2 regions of the Mesorhizobium sp. WSM4847 genome follow, and region 1 is predicted to be linked to the other one. Evidence: riboswitches for the same ligand, from Rfam matches in the RefSeq annotation. Region 1 holds a riboswitch; the other holds the start of a gene.

Region 1 (4,396 bases):
CCTGTGAAGCGCTGGCCAGACGCACCGATGCATTCGTAGCGGTGACCGGCGGCGCAGCGGGAAGCTGGTGGTTCGACCACTCGGTGGCGTCGGTGCGCCATGTCGCGGCGCCAAGGATCAAGGCAGTGGATACACTTGCCGCCGGCGACGTGTTCCACGGCGCCTTTGCCGTCGGGCTGGCCGAGGCGATGCCGATCGAACGGACATTGCGGTTTGCCAGCACCGCCGCCGCGCTCAAATGCCTGCGCTTCGGCGGCAGGCTGGGCGCGCCGGACAGGGCCGAGACACTGGCGATGATGGCAGCTCACTGGCCGGATTGAGCGCGAGGCGGCCTTCAAATCGGATGGTACCGCCCTCTATCTTTTGCTTGAGCATCGGATTTCACCTAAAACCGGTACGGGGTCCGATGCTCTATCCCTTGGCCGGATGCTCGACTGCCTGCCGGCCAAAGTCCGGCACGTCGATGTCCTGGCCGGCCTCGATGATCGAGCGGCGCACGGCGCGGGTGCGGGTGAACAGGTCGAACAGCTTTTCGCCGTCGCCCCAGCGGATCGCCCGCTGCAGCGAGGCCAGATCCTCCGAGAACCGCGCCAGCATTTCGAGGATGGCATCCTTGTTGTGCAGGCAGACGTCCCGCCACATCGTCGGGTCGGAAGCGGCAAGGCGCGTGAAGTCGCGAAAGCCGGAGGCCGAATATTTGATGACCTCGGACTTGGTCACCGACTCCAGGTCGTCGGCGGTGCCGACGATGTTATAGGCGATGATGTGCGGCAGGTGCGAGACGATGGCCAATGTCATGTCGTGATGCTGGGGATCCATCGTATCGATGTTGGAGCCGCAACGGCGCCAGAATTCCGAGAGCTTTTCCAAGGCGGCCGGATCGGTGCCGGGCAACGGCGTGAAGATGCACCAGCGGTTTTCGAACAGTTCGGCAAAGCCGGCGTCCGGACCCGATTTTTCAGTGCCGGCCAGCGGATGGCCGGGAATGAAATGCACGCCGGCAGGCACATGCGGCTGCATCTGCGCGATGACGGACGCCTTGGTCGAGCCGACATCGGTGAGGATGGCGCCCGGCTTCAGCGCCGGCGCGATTTCCTCGGCGACCTCGCCTGAAGAACCGACCGGCACCGAAACGATGACCAGGTCGGCATCGCCGACCGCCTCTTTCGCATCAGTCGTGTAGGAGGAGCCGAGGCCGAGTTGCTTCGCCCGCGCCAGCGTCGTTTCGCTGCGCGTCGAGATGGCGACGTGACCGGCAAGGCCTCCCCGATGGATGACGCGGGCCAGCGACGAGCCGATCAGGCCGATGCCGACCAGCGCGATCTTTTCGAACATCGGTGATGTCATGGTGTTCTAGCTTTTCAGAAATGTCGCGAGGGCGGCGACAACGCCGCGATTGGCCTCTTCGGTGCCGATGCTCATGCGCAGCGCATTTGGGAAGCCGTAACCGGAAACGCGCCGCAATATGTAGCCGCGCGCACAGAGGTAATCGTCCGCGGCTGCCGCAGAATGTTTTTTGTCCTCGGGAAAGTGGATGAGGACGAAATTGCCGACGCTCGGCGTCACCCGCAGTCCGAGCCTGGTCAATTCCTCGCTGACCCAGGTCAGCCAGGTCTCGTTATGCGCCACGCTTCGCTCGACATGGGCGCGGTCGCGGATCGCGGCAATGCCGGCCTCGATTGCCGTCGCGTTGACGTTGAAGGGACCCCGCACCCGGTTGATCGCATCGATGACATGCATCGGCGCGTACATCCAGCCGATCCGCGCACCGCCAAGGCCGAGCTTGGAGAAGGTGCGGGTCATAACCACGTTTTCCGCACCAGCCACCAGTTCGACGCCGGCTTCATAATCGTTGCGGCGGACATATTCGGCATAGGCTGCATCCAGCACCAGAAGCACGTTTCGAGGCAGGCCAGCATGCAGGCGGCGCACCTCCTGGAACGGCAAATAGGTGCCGGTTGGGTTGTTGGGATTGGCGAGGAAAATGATCCGCGTACGCGGCGTCACCGCAGCGAGGATCGCATCGACGTCGGCGCGCTCCTTGGTTTCCTTGACCGAGACCGGGACAGCACCTGCCGACTGGATGTAGATCTTGTAGACCATGAATCCGTGTTCGGTGATCACAGCCTCGTCGCCCGGCGCGAGATAGGTCTGCGCAAGCAGGCCCAGAATCTCGTCGGAACCATTGGAACAAACTATGTTCGCCGGGTTGAGGCCATGCACCTCGGCGATCGCCTCCCGCAGGCGCCTGGCGGTGCCGTCGGGATATATGTCGAGCTTGGCCGCGACGTCGCGCGCGGCTTCTATTGCTTTCGGCGAGGGGCCGAGCGGGTTCTCGTTCGACGACAATTTGTGGACCTTGGCAACGCCGGCCGGCGCCGTGCTTTTGCCCGGCACATAGGCTTCGATGTCCATGATCCCCGCGCGGGGCGTTGGACGTGCCTGATCCGATACTTGGTTCATATTGCAAAAATCCGTCGAGAACGCTTCCGCTGCTCCAACGCGATGCGAATTTCGGATCCGCCACACTGGAAGCCGCCGCGGAAATACAAGCCGTGGCCTGGAATGTCGAGAGGCGGCAATGATCGGTGCGTGGCTGGCCGTTGACGGCGAGGCGCGCCGGTCCTAGAAGAAGGCGAAATCCCGTGGTGATTTGGCCGGTCGGCTTGCAGCCACGTTAAACAACTCGCTAAAGGGCCGTTTGCATCTTGTAACCGGCTTTGCGAAGGCAATGCCGGTTTTTTTGTTGTCCGCAGCCGGCCGGACAGTCGCATCGACCCGAAAATCTTAATCGACTTTCGGAAAACACGATGGGTTAATGTAAGAGGATGCGATGGTCGCGCTGCGCACGAAAAGAACCAACAACGAGGCCGACGAGCCGTCGAGCCCGGTGTTGCGGTTCGGCGCCGACAAGCCGCTCAAGCTCGATGCCGGCACGCTGCTGTCGCCGTTCCAGATCGCCTACAAGACCTACGGCACGCTCAACGACGCCCGCTCCAACGCCATCCTCGTCTGCCATGCACTGACCGGCGACCAGCATGTCGCCAGCACCAATCCAGTGACCGGCAAGCCGGGCTGGTGGGAAGTGCTGATCGGCCCCGGCAAGATCATCGACACCAGCCGCTTCTTCGTCATCTGCTCGAACGTCATCGGCGGCTGCCTCGGCTCGACCGGCCCCGCCTCGACCAATCCCGCCACCGGCAAGCCGTACGGGCTCGACCTGCCGATCATCACCATCCGCGACATGGTGCGGGCGCAGTTGATGCTGGTCGACCATTTCGGCATCGAAAAGCTGTTCTCGGTGCTCGGCGGCTCGATGGGCGGCATGCAGGTGCTGCAATGGGCGTCGAGCTATCCGGAGCGCGTTTTCTCGGCGCTGCCGATCGCCACCGGCGCGCGTCATTCCTCGCAGAACATCGCCTTCCATGAGGTCGGCCGGCAGGCGGTGATGGCCGATCCCGACTGGCATGGCGGCAAATATTTCGAGCAGGGCAAGCGTCCAGAAAAGGGGCTGGCCGTGGCGCGGATGGCCGCTCACATCACCTATCTGTCGGAGGCGGCCCTGCACCGGAAGTTTGGCCGCAACCTGCAGGATCGTGAAGCACTCACCTTCGGTTTCGACGCCGATTTCCAGATCGAGAGCTATCTGCGCCATCAGGGCATGACCTTCGTCGACCGCTTCGACGCCAACTCCTATCTCTACATGACCAGGGCGATGGACTATTTCGACCTTGCCGCCGACCATGGCGGCCGGCTCGCCGACGCCTTTGCCGGCACCAAGACCCGTTTCTGCCTGGTCTCCTTCACCAGCGACTGGCTGTTCCCGACCGAGGAGAGCCGCTCGGTCGTTCATGCGCTGAACGCGGCCGGCGCCTCGGTGTCTTTCGTCGAGATCGAGACCGATCGCGGCCACGACGCCTTCCTGCTCGACGAGCCGGAGCTGTTCGCGGCCATCAACGGCTTCATCGCGTCGGCGGCCCGCGCCAGAGGGCTCAGCGCATGACCCCGAAAAGTTGCAGACTTTTCGGGTCAAGGTCATGCGCCAGTCAAGAGGCACGATCATGAGTGTCAACCACGCCCAGCGCGTCGACCTCGAAGTCGTCGCCGATCTCATCCCGCCGCAGTCGCGGGTGCTGGACGTCGGCTCCGGTGATGGCCTGCTGCTCGAATTGCTGCAGGCAACGAAGCAGGTCGACGGCCGTGGGATGGAACTGTCGCAGCGCGGCGTCAACGAATGCGTGGCGCGCGGCCTGTCCGTCATCCAGGGCGACGCCGACAAGGACCTCAAATTCTATCCCGACAAGGGTTTTGATTTCGTCGTCCTGTCGCAGACCTTGCAGGCGACCCGCAACCCGAAGCTGGTGCTTGACGAGTTGCTCAGGATCGGCAAGCACGC
Region 2 (4,396 bases), on a different contig from region 1:
TCCTGGGCATAGTCGGCCTGGGTGGTCGAAGCCTGGGCGCCGACTGTCTTGCCGGCGAGTGCCGCCGGTTCGGTCGAGGCAATATCGCTGTCCTTCAAGGCCACCAGCGAAAGCGGCGTCGTATAGTATTTGTTGGTGAAGGAGACCTGCTTCTTGCGCTCCTCGGTAATGCTCATGGACGCGATGATGGCGTCGAACTTTTTGGCCTGGAGCGCCGGGATCATGCCGTCCCAGTCCTGCGTGACAAGTTCGCATTCGACCTTCATCTGAGCGCAAAGCGCATTGGTGATGTCGATGTCGAAGCCGACGAGCTTGCCATCCGCGGTGATGGTGTTGAACGGCGGATAGGCGCCTTCAGTGGCGATCTTCAACTTTTCCTGTGCTTGCGCCGACAGCGACCCGACTGACATCGCCAGCATGACGGCTGTTGCTGCCGATGCGATCCATCTTGAAATCTGCATTTTTGTTCCCCTTGTTCCAACTGTATTGACGGCTAAGACAGCCAAGCACGACCCGTAAGGTCAGGCAAGCAGGGTCTGATCATAGCGGGCGATCAGCGCGCGGCGCGAAAATGCTTGGACAGTTTCAGGCCCTGCGCCTGATAGTTCGAGCCGAGATCTGTGCCGTAGAGCGCCTGCGGCCGCTTCAGCATGTGCTCGTAGACCAGCCGTCCGACGATCTGGCCGTGATCGAGGATGAACGGCACTTCGTGGCTGCGCACTTCGAGCACGGCCCGGCTGCCGGTGCCGCCCGAGGCCGAATGGCCGAAACCCGGATCGAAGAAACCGGCATAGTGGACGCGGAATTCGCCGACCAGCGGATCGAAGGGCGTCATCTCGGCGGCATAGAGCGGCGGCACATGCACCGCTTCCTGGCTGACGAGGATATAAAATTCGTCCGGATCGAGCACCAGTTCGCCGGCGCCGCTCTTGTAGAGCGGCTCCCAGAAATCGACGACATCCTGCGCAGCGCGCTTGTCGACATCGACCAGGCCGGTGTGGTGCTTGCCGCGGTAGCCGACCAGCCCGTCCTTGTCACCATCGAGGTCGATCGACAGTGCGATGCCGCCGCCGGAAATGTTCGGCGGCTCGGTGGCGACGAGCGTCTCGGCACGGTGCAATTCGTGCAGCTCGCTTTCCGACAAAAGCGCATTGCCGGTGCGGAACCGGATCTGCGACAGCCGCGAGCCGGCGCGGACGACGATCGGAAAGGTGCGCGGGCTGACTTCGAGATAGAGCGGGCCGTTGTAGCCGGCAGCGATCTTGTCGAACTCGTGGCCGCGATCGGTCATCACCCGGGTGAAGATGTCGAGCCGCCCGGTCGAGCTTTTTGGGTTGGCCGAGGCGGAAATGTTTGCCGGAAGCGCCAGGCTCTCGAGCAGCGGCACGATATAGACGCAGCCCGTCTCCAGCACCGCACCATCGGTGAGATTGATTTCGTGCAGCTTCAGGCGGTCGAGTTTTTCAGCAACCCTGTGGTTGGGGCCGGGCAGGAAGGAGGCGCGCACACGCCAGGCCTTGTCGCCAAGCCTGAGGTCGAGGCTGGCCGGCTGGACCTGGTCGGCGTCGAGCGCGCGCGGCGACTTCAGCGCGCCCGACTGGTACAGCGCGGAAATATCCTGATCCGGAAGAATGCCTGTCTGCCGCAAAGTCTGGCTCCGCTCGAAGGCCGGGCGTGGTCTCATCTTGTCGCAGGTTCTTGCCGTGGAACCCGCTGGTACAAACCTCTTAATCATGCCGGCAATTGACGCAAGCGCGGTGCAGGTCTAAAGGATCGTTATCCCGTGGTGATTTGGCCGGTCGGCTTGCAGCCACGTTAAACAAGTCGCTAAAGGACCGTCGGGCCGAAAGGCCGTACGACCGGTTGCGACTTTCGCGGCCGGTTTTTTTGTGTTTGGACCATTTTTTGTGTTTGGAACAAGGTGATGACGAGCAAAACGCGCAACTGGAAGCCTCAGACCGCCCTCGTGCATGCAGGAACGCTGCGTTCCGGCTTCGGCGAAACCTCCGAGGCGATGTATCTCACGCAAGGCTATGTCTACGATACGGCGCAGGCGGCAGAAGCCCGCTTCAAGGGCGAGGAACCGGGCTTCATCTATTCGCGCTATGCCAATCCGACGGTCGACATGTTCGAGAAGCGCATGTGTGCGCTGGAAGGTGCCGAAGATGCCCGCGCCACCGCGTCCGGCATGGCGGCGGTGACGGCGGCGTTGCTGTGCAGTGCCCGGGCGGGCGACCACATCGTGGCAGCGCGCGCGCTGTTCGGCTCCTGCCGCTGGGTGGTCGAGACGCTGGCGCCGAAATACGGCATCGAGGCGACGCTGGTCGACGGCACCGACATCGCCAATTGGGAAAAGGCGGTCAGGCCCAACACCAAGTTGTTCTTCCTTGAAAGCCCGACCAATCCAACGCTGGAGGTCGTCGACATCGCAGCCGTAGCCTCGCTTGCCGATTCGATCGGCGCGCGGCTGATCGTCGACAACGTCTTTGCCACGCCCTTGCAGCAGAAGCCGTTGCAGCTCGGCGCCCATATCGTCGTCTATTCGGCGACCAAGCACATCGACGGCCAGGGACGCTGCCTCGGCGGCATCATCCTGTCGGACAAGAAGTGGATCGACGAGAATTTGCACGACTACTTCCGCCACACCGGTCCCAGCCTCTCACCCTTCAATGCCTGGACGCTGCTGAAGGGGCTGGAGACGCTGCCGCTGCGCGTTCGCCAGCAGACAGAAAGTGCCGGCCGGATCGCTGACTTCCTCGCCGAGCGATCGGAAATTGTCCGCGTCATCTATCCCGGCCGCGCCGATCACCCGCAGGCGGCGATCGTCAAGAAGCAGATGTCGGGCGGCTCGACGCTGATCTGCCTCGACGTCAAGGGGGGCAAGCAGGCGGCCTTCGCCTTCCAGAACGCGCTCGATGTCGTGCTGATCTCCAACAATCTCGGTGACGCCAAGAGCCTGATCACCCATCCGGCGACGACGACACACAAGAATCTGAGCGACGAGGCGCGGGCCGAACTTGGCATCGGGCCAGGCACGCTCAGGCTGTCCGTCGGACTGGAGGACACTGACGACCTGCTCGAAGACATCGAGCAGGCCTTAGCCGCCAGATAGGGATACGCGCCGAACTGCTGCGCTCTGATCTGCAAAGCGGCGCGGTCAGGCGCCCGACGGCGACTCTTCCAATTCCGCAACGGCGCTGGTTTGGATGGTCATCGTGTTGCCGCGCCAGTCGACAGCACCGCTGAGCCAGCCGCGCACCCAGATGGCGGGAAGCATCACGTCCCGCGCAACCATCGCCGGGATCATGCGCAGCGACAGGTGCCAGCCCTTGGCCGAGGCGAGAGCGCATTCCGGCAGATAGGCGACTATCAGCACGGCGACGGCGGTAGCCGGCAGGCTGAAACCGGCGCCTGCTGCCGCAACCAGCGCCAGCACCAGCGGCGGCGCCGCTCCGATCAGGATCTCGGGCGCGAAGAACAGTGGGAATGTGACGCGACGCAGGCGTGCCCAGCGGGCCTGGCGCGACCAGATTTCGCCAAATGTGCGCAAGCCGAGCGGCTGCTCGAAGGGCGAGGCAACGAGATTGACGCGCAGTCCGAGCCCGTTGACAAGCTTGGTCGCAGCGGCATCCTCGGCAATCTCCGCAGCAAGCGCACGGATGCCGCCATTGGCGTCGAGCAATGGCTTGTTCCACAGCATGCTCTTGCCCTGGGCAAAACCGAGGCCGAGCGCCTCGCCGGTATATTGCCAGCGCGCCTGCAGCGTATTGAGGAAAGCGCATTCGACCTCCGCCCAGATCCCGTCCGGCCGCGAGCCGATCGGCGTCGAGCAGACGAGGCCGGTGTCCTGCCGCCATGCCGTCATCAGATGCTGGACATAGTCCCTCGGCATCAGGACGTTGGAATCGGCAAGGACGACCCAGTGGTGGCGCGCGGCCTCCCAGCCCTTCACGCAATTGTTGAGTTTCGGATTGCCGCTGATGCGGTCGTCGCCGACGAGCAGCCGGGCCGGCACGGCCGGAAAGCGGGCGATCGCATCGGTGATCCGCCCGACCACCGGGTCGTCGGCATGGGCGACGCAGAAGATGAGCTCATAGTGCGGCCAGTCGAGCGAGAAGGCGCGCTCGAGCGTCTCCTCGGTAAACGGCTCGACGCCGCGCGACGGCACGACGATCGACACCGGCGGCGCCTTGGCGGCTGGCGGCGTGATCCTGCCAGGCCGCTTCAGCTTCAACGAAGCGAGCAGGATGCTGGCGAGATTGACAACAAGCAGAACTATGGAAAGCAAGGCGGCTGTGACTGTCAATTCCATCAATATCTGGTCGCTCCAGAAAAAACCGGCCGCATGAAGCCGTTTTCAACAGTTCGACAGAATGCTGAGTCGCCCGGCCCTGCA

What was found. A riboswitch is a leader RNA that binds a small molecule or an ion and turns the genes downstream of it on or off. The one in region 1 is predicted to bind S-adenosylmethionine.
Region 2: linked by a shared signal. The riboswitch ahead of AC0L28_RS22075 (O-succinylhomoserine sulfhydrylase) and the one ahead of metX (homoserine O-acetyltransferase MetX) in region 1 are both predicted to bind S-adenosylmethionine.

Annotation. Positions count from the first base shown of each region.
Region 1 is NZ_JBVVPY010000013.1:166,794-171,189, reverse strand. Features, by position in the region: gene AC0L28_RS20215 (sugar kinase) at 1-320, shown strand, start outside; gene AC0L28_RS20210 (prephenate/arogenate dehydrogenase family protein) at 412-1,347, opposite strand; gene hisC (histidinol-phosphate transaminase) at 1,354-2,463, opposite strand; SAM riboswitch at 2,636-2,713, shown strand; gene metX (homoserine O-acetyltransferase MetX) at 2,834-4,003, shown strand; gene metW (methionine biosynthesis protein MetW) at 4,062-4,396, shown strand, end outside.
Region 2 is NZ_JBVVPY010000015.1:160,677-165,072, reverse strand. Features, by position in the region: gene AC0L28_RS22085 (ABC transporter substrate-binding protein) at 1-461, opposite strand, end outside; gene AC0L28_RS22080 (2'-deoxycytidine 5'-triphosphate deaminase) at 554-1,684, opposite strand; SAM riboswitch at 1,774-1,851, shown strand; gene AC0L28_RS22075 (O-succinylhomoserine sulfhydrylase) at 1,925-3,112, shown strand; gene AC0L28_RS22070 (ceramide glucosyltransferase) at 3,158-4,312, opposite strand.